Regions from separate parts of the Arthrobacter sp. 2RAF6 genome, predicted to be linked through region 3. Evidence: riboswitches for the same ligand, from Rfam matches in the RefSeq annotation. Region 3 holds a riboswitch; each other region holds the start of a gene.

Region 1 (7,305 bases), on a different contig from region 3:
GTTGATCCGTCCTTGGACCGGAAGCAGGGTACCGTTGGCCACCGCAAGAAGGAGGCCGGTGAGCAACGGAGGGGAGGTACTTCGGAAGGCGGGACGGGACGACTGCGGCATTTTCACCACCTTACTTTCAGGCATCATTGCTTGTATGAACAACCCGGAGATCGAAGAAATCCCCATTCGCGACGACATGATCCGACTCGGTCAGCTCCTGAAGCTCGCCAACCTGGTGGAGGACGGTGTGGAAGCCACGGAACTCATCAAGAACGGCCTGGTCAAAGTCAACGGCGAGATCGACGATCGGCGCGGCCGCCAACTCCACGTAGGCGACACCGTGACGGTCAACGGACAGACGGTGCGGATCGCAGCCGCTTCCTAGCAACGCGGGGTCACTTACGGCCCATTACGTGCCTCAGGATGGGCCGTAAGTGACCCCGCGTTGCTTCCTAGACGGAGGTGAGGACCTTGTGCTCCAGGAATTCTGCGACGTGGCCGATTTCCTGCTGGTTGATGCCGTGCCACATGCCTGTGTAGAGCACCTTGGTAAGGTCCGTGTGCTTTCGTACCCACCCCATGGTGTATTCGATCTTGTCCGGGGTGATGACAGGATCCTGCTGGTCCCGTCCCCAGAAGAGCGGCACGGAACCATCCAGTTCGGCGTCACGGAACGCGGGGTCGGCATCGGCGTCAACGGCGAAGCCTGAAAGCCCGACGACGGCGGCGAAGTCCGCGGGGCGCTGCCGAAGCAGCGAGGTGGCCATCGCCATGCCCATGGAAAATCCGAGGAGCGTCACCGAACTGTGGTTGGACTTGAACGAGTCCAACCAGGAAAACACGTACTCCGCGGCGTCCTTGACAGCGTCGAGGGAGTAGTCGATGGACGCCGTGAGCGGGAACCAGGTGAAGCCCGGGCCAGTGGCTATCGGCGCGCGGAGCGAAGCGATGACGAAGTCCTGGGGCAACAGCCCGGCAAGGCTGAAGAGGTCTTGCTCGTTGGATCCATAACCGTGCAACAGGAGCAGCAACGGCTTTCCAGCCCGTTCTTCCTCTTCGTGGGACCACAAAACGACCGGATCTGGAAAAGCAGGGGCAGGGAAGGCGGAAGCTTGACTCATGGGACTATTCTTGCAGTTACCCATGAGTAACAAGCTACGGGCGCGTGGCGTTGCAGCAAGAGGCAGGATATGAACGTGAGTGACACTGGTTCCACGGTCGGGCCCAAGTCGGTCGAGCGGATTCATCCGTGGACCCGCTACGTGGCATTAGGTGATTCCTTTACCGAAGGCATCGGCGACCCGGAACCCAACAATCCCGGGGGACATCGCGGCTGGGCGGACCGCGTTGCGGAGGAACTGAGCCGGGGACACCGGGATTTCGCCTACGCCAACCTCGCCATACGCGGGCGGTTGCTACAGCAGATCCTCGACGAGCAACTTGGCCCGTGCATGGACCTCAAGCCGGACCTCGTGAGCATTTCCGCAGGTGGCAACGACCTCATCCGTCCAGGGGGCGATCCCGACTCCTTGGCCGAGAAACTCGACGCCGCCGTGCAGACCCTGAGTTCCGAAGGCGCCACCGTGGTTCTCTTCAACGGTCCGGACACCGTGTCATCAGTACTCGGCCGGATCCGCGGCAAGGTGGCCATCTACAACGAAAACCTCCGCACCGTGGCCGCCCGCCACGATGCCGTGATCGCTGATATGTGGTCCCTCCGGCAACTTTCGAACTCCCAGATGTGGGACGAAGACCGCCTGCATTTCTCGCCGCTCGGCCATCACACCATCGCCGCGATGGTCCTCGATTCACTCAATGTGCCGCACAACCTCGAACCGCTGTTCCCCAAGCCGCTCCCCCAGCGCAGTTGGCGCGAAGCCCGCTCGGGCGACCTCGTATGGGCGCGCGAGTATTTTGTCCCGTGGGTCATCCGCCGGATCCGGCACCAGTCCTCGGGCGATGGAATCTTGCCAAAACGCCCGACGCCGGGACCCGTCTTCGGTCCGGCTGACACCTTCGTGCCGCGGAACTGAGAGAGGACCACGGGGCGGGTCACAGGGAGCGGGACTAAGCTGGTGAAAGACCTAGGAGGCCTCCACCGTGAACAATTTGATCTTCTGGATCATCGTCTGCTCTTGGCTGATTCCCATGGGGATCCGCATGTACAACCGATCGCGCCAGCGCAGGCTCCGGAACGGTGACTACGGGAATAACAGCTACGGAAACTACCCTGGAACCCCTCCGGGACAGTTCCCCGGCCAGCAATATCCCGACGGCCCGTTTTCCGGGCAGTCCTATCCTCCACAGAACTACCCTCCACAGAACTACCCCGTCGGATACCCGGAGCAACCCCCGGTGATCATCCCGGCTGAGCCGCAACCCCCGGTGGCGACGCCCGCACGGCAGGCCGCTCGGCCGTCGTCGGCTACTCCCCAAGCGAACGCTGCGCCCCAAGGCTACCGGGCCCGGAAACTGGCCGAACTGGACCAGGAGTACAGCGACGGGAAAATCGCCATGGAGGACTACATGAAGCTCCGCCAGGAGATCATGAACGGCTGATTCAGCCGAAGAAAGCTTCGCGCAGCTGGGGACCGAGCTGGCCGATCTCGGTGAGGAAACCGTCGTGCCCGATCGGCGCCTCGATCACGTGAACGGGAACTTCTCCGGGCAAGGCCTTGGCAAGCTCGTGGGATTGTTGCGGGAAGTAGAGGCGGTCCGAGTCCACCGAGGCAACGAAGAACTTCGCCGTTGCCACGGACAGCGCCTCCTCCAATGAGCCCCGGCCGCGGGTGATGTCATGGCTCATGAGGGCCTCGGTAATGGCGATGTAGCTGTTGGCGTCGAAGCGCTGGACCAGCTTGCTTCCCTGGTGGTCCAGGTAGCTCTCCACCTGGTAGCGGCCCCGGTCCCCCAACGCGGCAGCCTGAAGGGGCGCCTCGCTGCCCTGGGCGTTCCGGCCGAAGCGGAAGTCCAGTTCATCCGCCGAACGATAGGTGATGTGGGCGATCCGCCGGGCAAGGGCCAACCCGGCCTCGGGCGCGGCCTGGCCATAGTAGTCGCCGCCCTTGAAGTCGGCGTCCTGCCGGATGGCGAGCGTCTGGGCCTGCGCAAACGCGATCTGCTCGGCAGTGCTGTACGCCCCGATCGAAATCACGGCGCATCGCTTGACGCGGTCCGGATAGCTGACGGCCCATTCGAGTGCGCGGGCACCGCCCATGGACCCGCCGACGACGGTGTGCCAGCTGTGGATCCCCAAAGCGTCGGCCAGCCGGGCTTCGGCTACGGTGCTGTCCCGCAGGGTCACGAGCGGGAAGCGGGAGCCCCACGGCCTGCCGTCAGGAGCGCTCGACGACGGCCCGGTGCTGCCATAGCAGCCTCCCACGATGTTGACGGAGACCACGAAGTAGCGGTCCGTGTCGATGGTGGCACCGGGGCCAACGAGTTGTTCCCACCAGCCTTCTTCGGCGCTCTCGCCGCGGGCCACATGGGTGCTGCCGGTCAGGGCGTGTTCCACCAGGACAGCGTTGGAAGCGTCTGCGTTGAGCCGCCCCCACGTCTCGTACGCAAGGACGACCTCCGGCAGGAAACCTCCGGCCTCCAGTTCGAGTCCGCCCACGGAAACATACTTGAGGGTTCCGTCCTGGGTACCGGAAAGGGGTATGGCTGTTACAGCAATTGTCATTCGTTGACACCTCACATCGCGCTTGCCCGCCGCCAATACAGCGAAGGGCCAGGTCTTCACCCGGGGCACCCCGCCGCGAATGGAGGGTTGCCGGCCAGCAAGCCGGGGCTGTCGCTGGCACTCATGACCTATAGGAAGAGTCTAGGAAAACCAGACCCCTCCTGACGAAGATTATGACATCTTTGTGACACTTCGCCGCGTTTTGTTCACGAAGCGGAGGCCGAGGACGTCTGAAATTGAAGAGACGGATGTTGCCTGTGTGACTGGAGATAGAATTGGGTGCAGCAGTCTGCATCCTTCGGATGCCTCCGCCGGCACTGTGCGTCACAGGAAGATTGAAGTTCGTGAAAAAGCCACTCGGCGTCGTTCCGATAGCCCTGTTCATGCTGGTATCAGGTTTCACTGTGGGAGTGCCGCTGCCGGCGCATGCCGACACAACTCCGGGAGCCGGCGAAGACCGATACGTGGTCCGTTATACGCCCGATGCGGATGTTGCAGACAAAGCCGCGGAACTGCGGTCAAGCGGAGTCTCGGTCGACAGGACGTTCACGCACGCAGTGAAGGCTGCCGTCGTCACCACGACGTCCGCCAAGGCGGCACAATTGGCCAAGTCGGGTCGGGTCGCGTCCGTGGACCGGGATATGCCGGTGCGTATTTCGGACACTCAGGCGCCAGCACCCTGGGGTCTCGATCGCACGGACCAAAGATCTCTTCCTCTGTCCGGAAGCTACACGCCACCGTCGAGCGGCGCAGGCGTCTCGATCTACGTGGTGGACAACGGCGTGCTTGGCACCCATCAGGACTTCGCCGGCCGCGTAAGCGCGGGTTGGGACGCCATTACCCGGAGCGCCCCGGCGGCCTCTCCTTGCACCGATACGTCAACATTCCCCGATGCCGGCCACGGCACGCACGTCGCCGGAATCGCGGCCGGCAGCACTTATGGAATGGCCAAATCGGCAACGATTGTGCCGATCCGGGCACTCGACTGCAAAGGCAATGGAAACACCTCCGACGTCATAGCGGGACTGGACTGGATGGTGCAGCAGCACCAGCCTGGACAGCCCGCCGTCGCAAACCTCAGCCTTTCAGGCCTTCCCGGCCAGACCAGCCAAAGCCTGGACGATGCGGTCCAAGGGGTGATCGACAACGGCATTACCGTCACCTTGGCGGCGGGCAATTCGAGCGGCGACGCTTGCACCGTGTCCCCGGCCCGGGTGCCCGCGGCTCTGACGGTGGCCGCCTCGGACATGTCGGATCGCCAGGCATTTTTCTCCAACTTTGGTTCCTGCATTGACCTATACGCTCCAGGGGTTCAGATCACGTCCGATTGGGCGACATCGAATACTGCGACTAATGTCCTCACTGGCACGTCCATGGCGGCGCCGCACGTAGCAGGCGCCGCGGCGATGCTCCTCTCCCAGCACCCTTCATGGACCCCGGCACAGGTGGCGTCGACGTTGACCACGGGGGCGACCTTCGGGGTCATCCAGTCGGCCGGAAACTGCACGCCGAACCGGCTGCTTTATGTCAGCAATTCACTCTTCACGGCACCGCCGTATCTTTCAGGCGGCTTTGTCGCGGCAGCACCCTGCAGGCAACTGGATACCCGTGACGGCACCGGCGGGGTCAACGGTCCAGTGGGGCCAGGACAAACCGTCAACGTCAAAGTCGCAGGGCACGGAGGCATCCCGGCCACGGGTGTTTCAGCGGTCGCGATGAACATCACCGTCGCCAACCCCACCTCCAACGGCTTCGTCACCGCCTACGCCGCTGGAACCCCGCAACCAAACACCTCGAACGTCAACTACGCCCCAGGGCAAATCGTCCCCAACTTCGCCATCACCCCGGTCTCAGCCGACGGAACGATCTCCTTCACCAACACTTCCTCCGGCACTGTCCAAATCATCGCCGACACCTCCGGCTATTTCCTTGGCGGTGCGGCTACCGGTGCGGGCGCGTTTTCCGCCCAAGTACCAATCCGGCAATTGGATACCCGCGACGGCACCGGTGGGGTCAACGGTCCAGTGGGGCCAGGACAAACCGTCAACGTCAAAGTCGCAGGGCACGGAGGCATCCCGGCCACGGGTGTTTCAGCGGTCGCGATGAACATCACCGTCGCCAACACCACGTCCAACGGCTTCATCACCGCCTACGCCGCTGGAACCCCGCAACCAAACACCTCCAACGTCAACTACGCCCCAGGGCAGATCGTCCCCAACTTCGCCATCACCCCTGTCTCCGCCGACGGAACGATCTCCTTCACCAACACTTCCTCCGGTACTGTCCAAATCATCGCCGACACCTCCGGCTATTTCCTTGGCGGTGCGGCTACCGGTGCGGGCGCGTTTTCCGCCCAGGCTCCTTTCCGGCAATTGGACACGCGTAACGGCACCGGCGGGGTCAACGGACCCGTGGGGCCAGGACAAACCGTCAACGTCAAAGTCGCAGGGCACGGAGGCATCCCGGCCACGGGTGTTTCAGCGGTCGCGATGAACATCACCGTCGCCGGCCCCACGTCCAACGGCTTCATCACCGCTTATGCCGCAGGAACCCCGCAACCAAACACCTCCAACGTCAACTACGCCCCAGGGCAGATCGTCCCCAACTTCGCCATCACCCCGGTCTCCGCCGACGGAACGATCTCCTTCACCAACACCTCCTCCGGCACGGTCCAACTTATCGCCGACACTTCCGGGTATTACATCGCGGGTTAACCGGGGAACGGGGCGCCCACAGGAGTGGGCGCCCCGGCATCGAACGAACCGGCAAATGCGCCTAGCTGCCCTTGGCTGCCCGGAATCCTGCCTCGAGGTCCGCGAGGATGTCGTCGATGTGCTCGATCCCGACTGACAACCGCACCAAGCCCGGGGTCACTCCGGCAACGGCCTGCTGTTCAGCGGTCAGCTGGCTGTGCGTGGTGGACGCGGGGTGGATGACCAAGGAACGGACGTCGCCGATGTTTGCCACGTGCGAATGCAGCTCCAGGGCGTCCACGAAGCGTTTGCCGGCGTCGATCCCGCCGCGGATGGTGAAGGACACCACCGCGCCGGTGCCCCGGGGGCCGTACTTCCGCCCGCGTTCGAACCACGGACTGGAAGGCAGCCCCGCGTACGCGACCGATTCGACGTCGTCGCGCCCTTCGAGCCATTGCGCCACTTTGGTGGCGTTGTCCACGTGGCGTTCCACCCGCAGGCTGAGGGTTTCGATTCCTTGGGCGATCAGGAAAGCGTTGAACGGGGAAACTGCCGAGCCGAGGTCGCGCAGGAGCTGGACCCGGGCCTTGAGGATGTAGGAGAGGTTCGCGCCGAGGGCACCGTCCTTGCCGAGGTCGCGGGCGTAGACCAGGCCGTTGTAGCTGGGGTCCGGAGTATTGAAGTTGGGGAACCGCTCAGGGTCCTTGCCGAAATCGAAGTTGCCGGAGTCCACGATGACGCCGGCGATGGCAGATCCGTGCCCGCCAAGGTACTTGGTGGCCGAATGCACCACGATGTCCGCGCCCCACTCGATGGGCCGGATCAGGTAGGGCGTGGCGAGGGTGTTGTCCACGACGAGCGGGACCCCTGCCTCGTGCGCAATGCGGGAGACGCCCTCGATGTCCAAAACATCCTGGCGGGGGTTGGAGACGACTTCGG
Region 2 (7,305 bases), on a different contig from region 3:
TCGAGTCGCTCGTTGTGAGGTTCCCCGTGCATGCCGAGCTGATCCTGCGCCTGGCGGCGGAGTAGCCGGGGTCAGCCGGGGTAGGCGGGATGCCCGGATAAAAACGTCTGGTGCGCCGGTTCTGGGGCCGGCGCACCAGGCTTCTTGCCCGTCTGACTCGCAGTTGTTGTCGTTTAACGGCCTGTTTACGACAACAACTGCGAGTCAGTTGGGGGTTTCTCAGGATCCGATGGGAGAAAGTGCCCGCACCAGGCCGAAGAGGTCCTTGGGGTCGTCGGGGTTTGCGACAAGGTCGATCTCCTCGAAGAATTCTGAACCCTCAACGGCGTCGCGGAGATACCGCAAGGCGGAAAAGTCCTCGATCGCGAAGCCCACGGAATCAAATATGGTGATCTGGTCCCTGGAGGTCCGGCCCGGCGCGTGCCCGCCCAGGACCTGCCAGAATTCGGTGACGGGAAAATCGGCGGGCATTTGCTGGATCTCGCCCTCAATCCGCGTCTGGGGGTCGTATTCCACAAAGACGTCGCCGAGGCCCAGGATGGCAGCGTCGAGTTCGGTCTTCCCCGGGCAATCGCCACCGATCGCGTTGATGTGAACACCGGGCGAGACCTGGTCTGCCGTCAGGATGGCGGCATTGGCCTTGTCCGCCGTGCACGTGGTGACGACGTCGGCGCCCTCCACTGCGTGGGCCGCCGAGCCTGCGATGGTGATGTCGAAGCCGAGCGGAGCCATGTTGCGGACGAACTTCTCCATCGCAGCAGGATCCGAGTCCCAGATCCTGACGGTGTTAATACCCAGGGCCGCCCGGAAGGCCAGGGCCTGAAACTCCGATTGGGTTCCGGTCCCGATCATCCCCATGGTGCGGACATCGGGGCGCGCGAGTTTCTTCGCGACCATCCCGGACGTAGCCGCCGTTCGCAGCGCTGTCAGCACTGTCATTTCTGCGAGGAACGTCGGATAGCCGTTGTGGACGTCGGACAGGACACCGAAAGCTGTCACGGTCTGGAAGCCACGCGCTGGATTCGAAGGGTGTCCATTTACATACTTGAAGCCGTATGTTTCCTGGTCGCTGGTGGGCATCAGCTCGATGACCCCAAATGGCGTGTGACTTGCCACCCGCGGGGTCTTGTCAAAAGATTCCCACCGCAGGAAGTCGTCTTCCAAGTATTGAATCATCTCGGAGATGATGGTCTCCGGGCCCCGCCCGGCCGTCCAGCGAACCATATTGCGGACATCGACAAAGCGCGTCATGTGCGCTCCTTTCCCTCATAAGTACTGTTGCTACGAGGCTACGGAGCGGCGATATGCATACACAATTGCCAAAGTATGTACTTTTCATTGAAAACATGTACAAAATGACGATACTCTTTTTACATAATGTTCAAGCGGGAAGCGTCCGTCATGCGGCGACTATCGCAGGACGGAACTGAGCAAAAGGCTCGTCTCGCTATTGACGATCCCCTCGATGCCGCGGATCCTCCCGAGTACCTGATCAAAGTCGCTGAGGCTTTCCGCGCGCAGCTCAGCCACGAGGTCCCATCCGCCGTTGGTGGTGTGCAGCGCCCAAATCTCGGGAAGTCCCCTGAGCTGGCGAATGACCTTGTCGGCCGATCTTCCCTCTACGGCCATGAGCGCAATGGCCCTAATCGCAAGTGGATCGACCTCGTCGCGCACCCTCGCAGTGAAACCAACGATGGTTCCAGAGGAGACAAGACGCTCGAGCCGGCTATTCACGGTGGCCCGAGCGATGCCCAGCTTACGCGCGAGGCTCGCCACAGACGCTCGGCCATCCTCCCGGAGGGCGGAGAGGAGCTGACGGTCAAGGTCGGTGAGTGCTGCCATAAAGATAAACGTATCGCCCATTCCCCAAGCGGCACTGAGTCCGTAGGGTATCGACATGAGCATCTACATCAGCCCCGACTCTGCTGCATGGTCTCTGACGGCCATGGCGACTGGTGCGTCAGCGGGATCAATCGATGATGCGAACGGTATGTCCAACCTGGTGAAGGAAATCTACGAGACAGAAGGTTTCGAAGCCCTGTCGGGTGTGGTTTTTGCCTTGGCTCATCACAACAGCCTCTCGCTGCATGCACTCGCCACGGCCACCGGGATATCCGTCCACGAGCTGCTGGAAATCCGGAAGCATCAAGGTTCCACCTTTCATCACTCCCCAACGGGAGTAGCGTCACGCTTTGACGCCGTTCCACCGCGGATCCAGGCAAGCCTGGAACCGTTGCCCAATGAAACCGAAGCCTAGGGCCGGCTGCCGCCCGGTTACGGAACATGACGACGGCCGGTGATGCGGGCCGCCGTCGTGGATGTTATTTTCTTCTTGAGTAATGAGCACCAGCGCGAAGCCCTGACTTGCTGGTCGGCAACCCTCTCTCCGGCGGGGTGCCTCAGGTGACTACTCGGCGTATCGACACTTTCGAACTGCAAGCGTGACTGAGGAGCACCAATGCCTGAACCCACCGAAGAAAAACTCTCCTACCGTCTCATCACGGGCCCTGACACCAAGGAATTCTGCGAGCGGATCTCCACCGCCCTCGCGGAGGGATACGTGCTGCACGGCAGCCCGGCCGCGACCTTCAACGGCAGCGACGTGATTGTGGCGCAGGCCATTGTCCTGCCCGCGGCGATCGCCAGCGCTGACGCAGCAGTTGCCAATGCCGTGGATCAGCTTGACGAAGAGTTCGACGGCGAGGGCCACGCATGAGCTATGCAGGCGACCTCAGCCCGCACGACGCCTGGGCCAAACTGGAGCAGGGCGCCATCCTGGTGGACGTCCGTACCGAAGGCGAGTGGGCACACATTGGCATCCCGGACACCAAAGCCACCGAAAACGATCCCCTGTTCATCCAGTGGAACCTTGCCGGCGGGATCCCCAACTCACGCTTCATCGACGATCTGAAGCAGCAGGCTCCGGAAGCAGATGGCACCGAGCTGGTCTTCCTCTGCCGCTCCGGCCAGCGTTCCATCGCTGCCGCCATCGCCGCAACGCAGGCTGGCTACACCTCGTACAACGTCCTTGAGGGCTTTGAGGGCGAGCCGGACCGCTACGGTGAGCGAACCGTGAACGGCTGGAAAAACCGTGGACTTCCGACGAACCTGGGGAACATCTAAGTGACTTTCAATCCTGACGCCGCCGGCTGGAGCCCTGGCACCCAGGCAGTCCGCGGCGGTCTTGACCGCACCAACTTCCAAGAAACGTCCGAGGCCGTCTTCCTGAACTCCGGCTTCGTCTACGAATCCGCCGCAGCCGCGGAGCGCGCGTTCACGGGCGAGGACGAACGCTTTGTCTACTCCCGTTACGGCAACCCCTCCGTAGCCACCTTCCAGGAGCGGCTCCGACTGCTCGAAGGCACCGAAGCGTGCTTCGCGACGGCGTCGGGCATGTCTGCTGTCTTCACCGCCCTCGGTGCATTGCTGGCTGCCGGTGACCGCGTGGTTGCCGCCCGCTCGCTCTTCGGCTCCTGTTTCGTCATCCTCAACGAGATCCTGCCGCGCTGGGGCGTCGAGACCGTCTTCGTCGACGGGCCTGACCTGGACCAATGGCGTGCCGCGCTGTCCGAGCCGACAACGGCAGTGTTCTTCGAGTCGCCGTCGAACCCCATGCAGGAAATCGTGGACATCGCCGCGGTGAGCGAGCTTGCGCACGCGGCCGGCGCCACCGTCGTCGTCGACAACGTCTTTGCCACTCCCCTGCTGCAGCGCTGCGGCGATCTCGGCGCAGACGTGATCGTCTACTCGGGCACCAAGCACATCGATGGCCAAGGCCGGGTCCTGGGCGGAGCAATCCTGGGTACCAAGGAGTTCATCGACGGTCCCGTCAAGCAGCTCATGCGGCACACCGGACCCTCGCTTTCCGCGTTCAACGCCTGGGTCCTGACCAAAGGCCTGGAGACCATGGCGCTGCGCGTCAACCACTCCTCGGCGTCTGCGTTGCGGATCGCCGAATGGCTTGAGGAACAGCCGGCCATCAGCTGGGTCAAGTACCCCCTGCTGAAGTCGCACCCGCAGTACGAGCTCGCCGCAAAGCAAATGAAGGCCGGCGGAACCGTGCTCACCATTGAGCTGCTCCCCTCTGCGGGGCGATCGGCAAAAGAGGCCGCCTTCGCACTGCTGGACGGGCTCGCCGTCATCGACATCTCGAACAACCTGGGCGACTCCAAGTCCCTCATCACCCACCCCGCCACCACCACGCACCGCGCCATGGGTCCGGAAGGCCGCGCGGCCATTGGCCTGAGCGACGGCGTCGTGCGGCTTTCGGTGGGGCTGGAGGATGTGGACGACCTCATCGGGGACCTGGAGCGGGCCCTCAAGCAGGTCTAGGCGGTTAGCCCGGCGCTTCGCGCCAGTCCTGGCGCACCCAGGTGAGGACGGGCAGCGGCTTGGTGTCGCTCTCGTCCTTCTCCGAGCGCATCGTGATCTGAACGGCGTGCTCGACGACGGCGGCCAACCCGGCGGCGTCGGGCGCGCCCCCGTTGCTCTCGCTCCAGCGCTCGGCAACACCACGCTGTTCGATAGCGCCGTTGCCACGGCCTAGGATGGCTGCCACACCGGTTTGGACCAAGTCGAATTCACCTTGTTCGGCGAGCACGGGCTCCAGATACTCCACCAACGACCAGACGACGTCCGCGGCGGGCTCCGGGCGGAACGTTCCAAAGTCCAGCAGTTCGGTGCGCAGTCCAAAATTGCTTGCCTGCCAGGACGCCATCCGCAAAAGGGCCGTGGGCACGGCGGCCGGCTCTATTCCGGCATGGTACTCACGAACGGAAGTTTCAACCAAGGCCCTGACGAGCACCGCGATGAGCGCCGCATCCTCGGCCCGTAGGCAGACATCGGCCACCCGGACCTCCACCGTGGGAACGTGCCGGGACAGCCTGGCGTCGAAGTAAACCATCCCCTCGTCCAGCAACACTCCCGTTTCGATGAGCCTCCTGACAACCCGCCGGTACGCTGCCAAGGAACCGAAGATGGCTGATGGCCCCGACGAGGGCCAGCGGTTCCACGCCTGCGTCCGGTAGCTCTCAAAACCCGTAGCCAGGCCGCGCCAGTAGGGCGAATTGGCGCTGATGGCGGTGAAGACAGCGAGCTTGTCCCGGATGCGGTCCAGGACCATCACGCCTTCCTCGGGGGACTCGATCGAAGTGTGTACGTGGAATCCGCACGTGAGCTGTTCGTGCGCCGTGATGCCGAAGCGTTCGAGCATGATGGCGTACCGGGGATCCGGAGTAGTGTGCAAAGCGGCGTCCACCGGTGAGGTGGCCAACGCGGCGATCCTGGCGCCGTGGCGCCGGGCCGCGTGGCTCGCGAGGCCCCGCGCCCTGCGGATCTGGTGCAGGAGCTCGGCGTAGCTGCGGCATGGCCGGGTCTGGGTTTCGATCTGCTCAAGCTTGAGCTCATGGCTTAGGCCGGTATCAGGGCCGTCGATCTCCTCAAGGGTAGGACCGGTTTCGGGGCCATCCTGGGCGGGGCCATCCTGGGCGGGGCCCGAGAGGAGCGCGTCGGCAAGGGCGAGCGGCTCGCCGGTCACGGGATCGACGATCAGCAATTCCTCTTCCACACCAAAAGTGCGCACGGATCAATTGTGCGCCATGGCAGCCTTTCGGACACAGCTCGGGATTTTGCGGCCCGCCCGAAGGATTCTGCTGGAGGTCCGAAACGTGCAGAATCCGACGTAGTCAGTCCTGGAAGTACTCGATCTTGGCGCCAATGGTGTTGAGCCGCTCGGCCAGGTCCTCGTATCCGCGCTCAATCACGTAGATGTTGCGCAACTCGGACGTGCCGCGGGCCGCCAGCATGGCCAAGAGCAGGCAAGCGGCGGGTCGAAGTGCCGGAGGGCATCCGACTTCCGCGCCGCGCCATTTGGTGGGGCCATTGACGTAGATGCGGTGCGGATCGAGCAGTTGCACCTGGGCGCCAAGCTTGTTGAGCTCGGTCAAGTAGATCGCCCGGTTCTCGTAGACCCAGTCGTGGATCATGGTCTGGCCCTCGGCGTTGCCGGCGATGACCGCGAAGAACGGCAAGTTGTCGATGTTCAACCCGGGGAACGGCATCGGATGGATCTTGTCCTCCGGGGCACGCAACCGTGACGGCTTGGTGGTGACATCCACCAGGCGCGTCCGTCCATTGCGAGCAAAGTACTCGCCGGAGATGTCGAGCTGCTGGCCCATCTGCTCAAGCGTGGCCAGTTCGATCTCCATGAACTCGATGGGGACCCGGCAGACGGTGACCTCCGAGTTGGTCACGATGCCCGCAGTGATGAGGCTCATGGCTTCGATCGGGTCTTCGGACGGGAAGTACTCAATGTCGACGTCGATCGCCGGGCGTCCCGTGATCTTCAGGGTGGTTGTCCCGATGCCGTCGATCACCACGCCGAGCCCCTGCAAGTAGAAACAGAGGTCCTGCACCATGTAATTGGGGCTGGCATTGCGGATCACGGTGGTACCACTGCGGTGCGCGGCGGCCATGATGGCATTCTCCGTCACGGTGTCACCGCGCTCCGTGAGGACAAAGGTCCGGTGGTCGCCGTCGGCCGGTGGGGCTTGCACGGAATAGAAGCCGGACTTGGCCTCCACCGAGAGTCCGAACTGCCGCAACGCCTGCATGTGCGGTTCCACGGTTCGAGTCCCGAGATCGCAACCGCCGGCGTAGGGCAGTTGATACGAGGCCGCCTCATCCAAGAGGGGACCCAGCAGCATGATGACGCTGCGGGTGCGACGTGCGGCTTCCACGTCCATGGAGGCGAGGTCCAGGGTCTCCGGGCGGCGGATGCGCAGATCGTTGCCGTTCAGCCAGGTGCACTCGACACCGATGGAGGTCAAAACCTCGACGATCCGGTTGACTTCTTCGATCCGGGCGAGCCGACGCAAGGTGGTGGTGCCGCGATTGATGAGGCTCGCGCAAAGCAGAGCGACGCCGGCATTCTTGCTGCTGTTGACGTCCACGGAGCCGGAGAGCGTGCGTCCGCCCTCTACGCGCAAGTGGGTCATCTGCCGTTTGCCGACTTTGACGATGGTTCGCCCGAAAATCGACTCAAGACGCTCGATCATGCGGAGGCTGAGATTCTGCTTGCCCTGTTCCATTCTGGCAATGGCGCTTTGGCTGGTGCCCAGTTCCGAAGCGAGCTGTCCCTGTGTCCAGCCCTTTTCGCCACGGGCGTCGCGAAGAAGGAGACCTACATGTTCGGCAGTCGGTTGCGTCATGATCAATAAATATCACAAATGGTCTACCGATGGCAGGTTTTGTGATGCAACACGCCGATTCTGCCGGATGATAGTCGCCTCGTGCGATATGAACGTC
Region 3 (7,305 bases):
GTAGCCCAACTCCCTCACGAGGTACGTCTCGATCAGGCGGTGCCGGCGGACCATGCCCAAGGCAAGCTGCATTCCCTGGGGGGTCAAGGTAATGGCGCTGTAGGGCTGGTGGTCCACGAGGCCTTGGTCCTTGAGCTTTCGGACCATCTCCGAGACGGAGGAATTGGCGACGCCGAGCCGCTGCGCGAGCTGCGAGGACGTGATGGGTTTGTCCTGCCACTCCGTAAAGGAGTAGATGACCTTGACGTAGTCCTCGATCGAGGAGGAGGGCGCACTGGTCTTCACGGTTCCAAGCCTATCGTGAACCGGTCGAATCAGACTTTCCGCGCCCGCCAGCTCTGCGTGAGATAGGGCAACGGGATGATCTCGCCCTCGATATGCCCCAGATGTTCGAAGAGGTACCACTGAAGATTGCCCATGACCTTGGCCCGGACGGCGTCATTCGCCCTCAGATAGTAGCTGCGCGACTTCACGAGTTCGAGGATGTCGGCCGGAGTCACGGGATCCGCCCAGCGCGTCAGGTGACTTTCGAGACCGGCGAACTCCGGGCCCACCACAGGCCGGAAGTCCGGTTTGTGGACATCGCCGGCATGCATGATGCGGGACAGGCGATGGACCCAGGGCACTGAAGTGTCCAATTGGTTCCAGATCAAGCCGATGACGCCCTGGGGTCTAAGGATCCGGGCGATCTCGATGCTGGCGGCGAGGGGATCGCACCAGTGCCAGGCTTGGGCAACGCTGACGACGTCGAATGCTGAGTCCGCCAGCCCAGTTGCCTCGGCCGTGCCCTCCAATGCGGTCACTTGTGGGTATGTTTTGCGCAGCTGGGTGAGCATGTCCGTGGAAGGGTCCACTGCGGACACCGTGAGCCCTCGCTCGACGAGGAGCGAGGTGAACTTTCCGGTGCCGGCGCCGATGTCTGCCGCGTCCCGTGCGCCTTCAGGCAGCAGCCAGTCAGCCGAATCCGCAGGGTAGCCGGGCCGGACGCGGTCATAGTGTTCTCCGCCGTCCTGGAAACTCCGGCCGAGTTCAAGGCGCCGCTCCTCATAGAGTTTCGGGCCGGCTGACGTGCCTTTGGGGGGTCGCGGGGCCACGCAGGAACTCCTTCGTAGGGCAGGAAAATACCCTACGAATCTACCGCAATCAGTCGATGCTGCAGGGAGCGGCACCCGCGGTCCCGGGAGTGTTGGGAGCCCACTCCGGGTAAGTTCGGTGGTCGTTCGCCGGTACCCACCGGCCGGCATCCACCACATAGTCCCAGCCAAGGCCATTGCTCTTGAGCGCCTGGATGCCCGCGATGAGCCGGGTGGCGTCTTCCAAGCGCGAGCCCACGCCGAAACTGGCGCGGAGGGATCCGGAGGGAAGGCCGAGGCGCTTGAGCAGCGGGTGGGCGCAAAAGCGTCCGTCGCGCAGGCCAATGCCGTGCTCGGCCGCAAGGTAGGCCGCGACGAGTCCGGCATCGTAGCCCTGGAGCGAGAAGTTCACGACGCCGATGGTGTCCTGGGGATCGGTGTCGCTGAAGATCTGGTGCACGGTTACGCCGTCGATTTCCTTGAGGCCCTCGACCAGATGCGAGCGGATCGCGGCCTCGTGGGCGTGCCATTCATCGTGGTCGAGGCTGGCGATGACCTGCGTGGCCCGGGCGAGGGTGGCAGCGCCGAGTACGTTCGGCGAGCCGCCTTCGTGCCTGGCCGGGCCCGTGGCCCAGCTGACGGAATCGAGGCGAGCCTCGCGGACGGCGCCGCCTCCGGCGAGGTGCGGTGTTCCGGCGTCGAGCCAGTCGGGGCGGCCCACCAGGACACCCGCGCCGAACGGCGCATAAAGCTTGTGCCCCGAGAAAACCAAGTAGTCAACATCCGCGGCGGCGATGTCGATGCGGCGGTGTGGAGCGAGCTGGGCAGCGTCCACCACAATCCGCGCACCGAATTCGTGGGCCAACGCAGCGAGGTCCTTGATGGGCAGGATCTCGCCGGTCACGTTCGACGCGCCGGTGACTGCCAGGAGGCTGATGCCACCATGGGAGAGTGCCGTGCGGACGTTGGCCACCGTCTCGGACAACGTTCCCGCGGCAACAATGCTGCGGTGGGGGACGCCTTGCCAGGGGAGCAGATTGGCGTGGTGCTCGATGTCCAGGTAAAGGACCTCGCCAGTATGCCTGCCGTCCTCAACCGGCAAGCAGCCGGCCAGAAGATTGAGGGAATCGGTGGTGTTGCGGGTGAAAATGACGGAATCGTCCGGCCGCCCGCCAACAAAGTCACGGACGATGTTGCGGGCGTTTTCGTAGACCGAGGTGCTGATCTGGGAGGCATAGCCTGCGCCGCGGTGGACGCTCGCGTAGTACGGCAGGATCTCGTTGAGGTACGCGGAAACCACGGTAAGGGCGGGTGCGGACGCGCCGTAGTCAAGGTTGGCGTAGCGTATGTGGCCGCCCTGGATCAGGGGTGCTTGCAACTCCGCGCCCGTGACAGCGGCCAGTGGGCGTGATGCCCGAGGCGGGGATTCAGCGCGCTGCTGTGCAGATTCGTTGTTCACCGAAAGAGCCGGGGAAGTAAATATGGCTGTGCTCATGGGACCTCACTCAAGAGGGACCCCTGCGTGCAGGGGGTCCGCGCTTGCCGCATCCGTTCCGGACCGGCCGGGTCGTCACCCGGGGCACCCCGCCGCGATGGAGGGTTGCCGGCCAGCAAACCGGGGTTTCGCGCTGGCACTCGTGACCTGTAAAGAGCGTAGGACACCGGCAAGGCTGGTTCCAATGTGACCCGGATTGTTAAGCGGATTGTTACACGGCCGGAAAAATGTGCCTTCCGCCGAAGAAAAAGCAGCGGACGCTCCCAAAAGGGGGCGTCCGCCGTCGTTTATTCAGTGAAGACGATGGATTAAAGGAGGTCGTCGAGCTCGGGGTTGAGCCTCTTGAGGACCTCGGAGTGCAGGATCGAGTTGGTGGCGACGGCGTTTCCGCCGAAGGGACCATCCGCGCCGTCCAAGGACGTGAAGCGTCCCCCGGCCTCGGTCACGATCGGCACCAAGGCCGCCATGTCGTAGACCTGGAGTTCCGGCTCGGCGGCGATATCCACGGCGCCCTCGGCCACCAGGCAGTAGGACCAGAAATCACCGTACGCGCGGCTGCGCCAGACATCGTTCTCAAGGCCCAGGAAGTTGTCCAGCGAACCATGCTGCTTCCACTCGGACAGCTCGGAGTAGGAAAGCGACGCATCTTCAAGCCGCGACACGTTGGAAACCTTCAGCCGGGTGGCTGCGGCCAGCGATCGGCCCATGTAAGCGCCCGAGCCCTTGGCCGCCCACCAACGCTTGCCGAGTGCCGGAGCGCTCACGAGCCCGACTACTACCTCGCCCTCGTCCACGAGGGCGATCAGCGTAGCCCAGACGGGTACGCCACGCACGAAGTTCTTGGTCCCGTCGATGGGATCGATGATCCAACGCCTCGAGCCGTGGCCCGTGCTGCCGAATTCTTCGCCAAGGACTGCGTCGCGGGGGCGGGAACGGGAGAGCTGCCCGCGGATTGCTTCCTCGGCGGCTTTGTCGGCATCGGTGACGGGGCTCAGGTCGGGTTTGGTCTCAACCTGGAGGTCCAGTGCCTTGAACCGCTCCATTGTCAGGGAATCGACGGAGTCGGCCAGGACGTGTGCCAGCCGCAGGTCGTCGTTGTAGCTCGAATCGGGTTGGGTCATGGTTCCAAACTACCGTCTATTCGCGGGTGAGCCGGGGAGGTAGGACGGCAACCGGGCTGTTAATTGACCGTGCCCAGTTCCTTTGCCTCTTGGGCTTCCATGCGCGGGTCCGCGCCGAGGAGCCGGCGCAACGACGCCAAGCGGGCGGGGCCTGCGTCGCCAGCGTGGCCGTCGGCGACCCAGGAATCCAGTCCGCATCGAACTGCGGATGCATCGTGCTTGCAGCCTCGCTCGCACATTTCCGTTCCGGGTTCCAGATCCGGGAAGGCATGCAGGATGCGGTCCGGGTTCACGTGGGCGAGGCCGAAGGAACGGATGCCGGGCGTATCGATGATCCAGCTGCCGCCGGGGGCGTCGCTGAGTTTCAGGGCAAGGGCAGAGGACGAGGTATGGCGTCCGCGCCCCGTCACAGCGTTGACCCCGCCCGTGGCGCGTTCGGCGCCGGTGAGGGCATTCACCATGGTGGACTTCCCGACGCCGGAATGGCCCAGGAGCACGGTGACCTTGCCGTCGAGGTAGTCCCGCAATTGGCCGACGGCGTCGCCATCGAGGCGGGCCGACAAGCCGTCGTCGGAACGTGCGTCGATGCCGGAGGCGCCTGCGTCCGCCGTCCGGCTGATGATGATGGGGAAACCAAGGCTCACATAGTTGGCGAGCAATTCCGTCGGATCCTTGACATCGGCCTTGGTGACGAGCAGCAGCGGCTCGATTCCGGCGTCGTACGCTGCCACCAAGGCGCGGTCGATGAATCCGGTGCGCGGCTCCGGGTTGGCGGCCGCGACCACCACCACGAGCTGGTCGGCGTTGGCGACGACGGCCCGTTCGATCGGATCCGTGTCATCGGCACTTCGCCGCAGGAGGGTCTTGCGCTCCTCGACGCGCACGAGGCGGGCGAGGGTGTCCGGGGCTCCCGACACATCGCCGACGAGGGCGACGAAGTCTCCCGGAACCACGGGGGAGCGCCTCAGTTCCCGGGCGCGGGCCGCGATGACGATGCGCTCGTTGTCCGAGCTTTCGCCCACTATCGCGGTGTAGCGGCCGCGGTCGACTGTAATGATGCGCCCGATCACGGCGTCGTCGTGGCTGGGGCGGTCCTTCGTGCGGGGGCGTGTGCCCTTCTTGTTGGGGCGGATCCGGACATCGGACTCATCCCAGGAGCTTGCATCGCGAGCCATCGTCAGTTGCTTGTCTCCGTTGAACCGGTGTCCGTGGCCGCTTGGCCCGCACTGAGCATGGATGCCCAGATTTGCGGAAATTCGGGCATGGTCTTGGAAGTCGTCGCGATGTCTTCAACCTCGACACCCTCGACGGCAAGCCCCAGGATGGCGCCTGCGGTAGCCATGCGGTGGTCGGCGTAGCTGTGCACGACGCCGGCATGCAGCGCCGCGGGCCGGATCACCAAGCCGTCGCTGGTTTCCTTGGCGTCGCCGCCGAGCCCGTTGATTTCTGCGACGAGCGCGGCCAGCCTGTCCGTTTCGTGTCCCCGCAAATGCGCGATGCCGCTGAGCCGGGAAGGACTGGAAGCCAGGGCGCACAATGCCGCCACCGTAGGGGCGAGTTCGCTGGTTTCGTCGAAGTCCGCGCCCAGGATCTCCGGTCCGCCGGTGACTGTCAGCGTGCCGTTGTCCAGGGTGACAGTGGCACCCATGGTGGCGAGGATGTCCCGCCAGAGGTCCCCGACTTGCGTGGTGTTGACCGGCCAGTTCGGGATCCGGATAGTTCCCTTCGTGGCCAGCGCCGCGGCAAGGAAGGGACCAGCGTTGGAGAGATCCTGCTCTATCCTCTCGTCAAAGGCCTGGATAGTGCCCGGGGCAACGCGCCAATGGTTCGGCACGGAGTCATCCACCTGCACTCCGACGCCGCGCAGGACCGAGACGGTCATGTTGATGTGGTCCAGGCTCGGCACGGGCTTGCCGACATGCTCCAGGTGAAGGCCCTCATCGAAGCGTGCACCGACCAGCAGCAAGGCGGAGACAAACTGCGACGAAGCGCTCGCATCGATCACCAAATGGCCACCGCGGACAGAGCCCGTTCCGGAAACCTTGAACGGCAGGGAGCTCGCAGTGTTCCCGTCCACGGCGCTGACTTCCACTCCGAGTGTCCGGAGGGCTTCAATGATGGTGCCCATCGGACGTTGGCGTGCGTGGGGATCGCCGTCGAACACCGACGCACAGTTGCGGAGGGCCGCGAGCGGCGGCACAAAGCGCATGACCGTGCCGGCCAAGCCGCAGTCGATGGCGGTCTCAGATGCGGCAGCCGCCGGGTCGATGGGGGTGACTTCAAGATCCGGGCCGTAGTGTCCATCGCCGGGAACCTCGGTAATGGTGGCGCCAAGCTGGCGCAGGGCCTCGACCATCAGGGCGGAATCCCGCGAATGCAAGGGTGCCCGCAGCCTGCTTGGACCGTTGGCCAATGCCGCCAGGACCAGATACCGGTTGGTCAGGGACTTCGAACCAGGAACCGTAACCGTGGCATCCACAGGGCGGCTGGCGAAGGGTGCCGGCCACAGGGGGAGTGCAGAGGCTGTGGTGCTCCCTGAATCGTCTGTCTGCGTGGCGGGGGTTCCTGGCATGCTTCCTTATGCTCCAACTGCGTTGTCTACGGCCTTGCGGACGGCCCGGTCTGTTTTTTTGAACTGCTTGCCCGTGGCTTTCTTTGCGTCCATGGCGAGGTGTTCGGCACGCCATGCCAGGCTCGGTTTGCCCGCGGTGTCGACGGCGGCAAGGAAGACGCCACCCGTCAGCGAAATGTTCTTGAGCAACTGGGCGCGGCGGGCGAGCCGGCCTTCCTTGGTGCTGATGTCGGCAGAACGCCACTCAACAAAGGTATTCAGGACCGAGATGCCGGCAAGCAGGCTTGCCGAGAACCGGGAGCATTTGCCGAGGGCCAGCAAGGCGCCGGCGCCCACTTGCGCGCCGCCGATGACCCGCGCCAGCATCTTCTCGTCCGACGGGAAAGGCAGTGATTCGGAAGCGCGGCGGAGCAGCGGAGAGAGCTGTTTGGCAGTGTCATCCGCGTTCTTGAGCTTGTCCAGCCCTGCGACGACAAAACTGGAAGCCAACATTGGCCTGGCGAGAAAACGGACGAGGGACATGTTTTGCCTCCTGGATGGCTTGCCACGGTGTTCAGGTGGTGCTGCGTTCAAGTGGTGCGGTGTTCACGGGGTGCAGTCGGATCTAGTCTTGCATCTTTGCGGAATATTTGCCCGGAGCTTGCCGTTGTCAGAAGAAGGTGCGGTGTGGGCTGGACCTTGGATTGTGGCGTGTGTGTTGTGCCGCGCGGTCATGTCGTTTGAGTGGAGATGGTTTTTTGGCCTTGGTTAAGGACCGCGAGGGACACTTGGCGCTTGGGCAGGAGCTGCCAAGGGACTCCCGGAGGGTGACAGTAGACTTGGATGCAATGAGCACCATGGATCCGGCCGCAGCGGCCATGTACAAAGCAGCGACGGAAGTCACGGACGCAACGTCCGACGGCGACGCACCTGTTGGGGCCGACGTCGAAATTGCAGTGGACTTCGCAACCGAGACCCCCGAACAACGGAGGGCGCGCTTCGAACGCGACGCCATGCAGTATGTCGACCAGCTCTATTCGGCTGCCATGCGCATGGCCAGGAATC

The links. Region 3 has a riboswitch for S-adenosylmethionine ahead of AB4Z38_RS02485 (aminotransferase class V-fold PLP-dependent enzyme). Riboswitches for the same ligand answer to the same signal wherever they lie in the genome.
Region 1: linked by a shared signal. The riboswitch ahead of metX (homoserine O-acetyltransferase MetX) and the one ahead of AB4Z38_RS02485 (aminotransferase class V-fold PLP-dependent enzyme) in region 3 are both predicted to bind S-adenosylmethionine.
Region 2: linked by a shared signal. The riboswitch ahead of AB4Z38_RS13490 (DUF1737 domain-containing protein) and the one ahead of AB4Z38_RS02485 (aminotransferase class V-fold PLP-dependent enzyme) in region 3 are both predicted to bind S-adenosylmethionine.

Annotation. Positions count from the first base shown of each region.
Region 1 is NZ_JBFRGF010000018.1:19,714-27,018, forward strand. Features, by position in the region: gene AB4Z38_RS13925 (DMT family transporter) at 1-111, opposite strand, end outside; gene AB4Z38_RS13930 (RNA-binding S4 domain-containing protein) at 146-376, shown strand; gene AB4Z38_RS13935 (alpha/beta hydrolase) at 444-1,112, opposite strand; gene AB4Z38_RS13940 (SGNH/GDSL hydrolase family protein) at 1,182-2,024, shown strand; gene AB4Z38_RS13945 (hypothetical protein) at 2,092-2,550, shown strand; gene metX (homoserine O-acetyltransferase MetX) at 2,552-3,673, opposite strand; SAM riboswitch class IV at 3,687-3,802, opposite strand; gene AB4Z38_RS13955 (S8 family peptidase) at 4,018-6,387, shown strand; gene AB4Z38_RS13960 (bifunctional o-acetylhomoserine/o-acetylserine sulfhydrylase) at 6,449-7,305, opposite strand, start outside.
Region 2 is NZ_JBFRGF010000017.1:19,498-26,802, forward strand. Features, by position in the region: gene AB4Z38_RS13470 (cupin domain-containing protein) at 1-65, shown strand, start outside; gene AB4Z38_RS13475 (ornithine cyclodeaminase) at 220-1,251, opposite strand; gene AB4Z38_RS13480 (Lrp/AsnC family transcriptional regulator) at 1,411-1,899, opposite strand; gene AB4Z38_RS13485 (hypothetical protein) at 1,898-2,257, shown strand; SAM riboswitch class IV at 2,336-2,448, shown strand; gene AB4Z38_RS13490 (DUF1737 domain-containing protein) at 2,459-2,716, shown strand; gene AB4Z38_RS13495 (rhodanese-like domain-containing protein) at 2,713-3,123, shown strand; gene AB4Z38_RS13500 (O-succinylhomoserine sulfhydrylase) at 3,124-4,332, shown strand; gene AB4Z38_RS13505 (glutamate--cysteine ligase 2) at 4,337-5,581, opposite strand; gene AB4Z38_RS13510 (UDP-N-acetylglucosamine 1-carboxyvinyltransferase) at 5,685-7,208, opposite strand.
Region 3 is NZ_JBFRGF010000002.1:208,408-215,712, reverse strand. Features, by position in the region: gene AB4Z38_RS02495 (metal-dependent transcriptional regulator) at 1-285, opposite strand, end outside; gene AB4Z38_RS02490 (class I SAM-dependent methyltransferase) at 315-1,094, opposite strand; gene AB4Z38_RS02485 (aminotransferase class V-fold PLP-dependent enzyme) at 1,144-2,568, opposite strand; SAM riboswitch class IV at 2,604-2,716, opposite strand; gene hisN (histidinol-phosphatase) at 2,877-3,689, opposite strand; gene rsgA (ribosome small subunit-dependent GTPase A) at 3,749-4,864, opposite strand; gene aroA (3-phosphoshikimate 1-carboxyvinyltransferase) at 4,867-6,261, opposite strand; gene AB4Z38_RS02465 (DoxX family protein) at 6,268-6,783, opposite strand; gene AB4Z38_RS02460 (sigma-70 family RNA polymerase sigma factor) at 6,999-7,305, shown strand, end outside.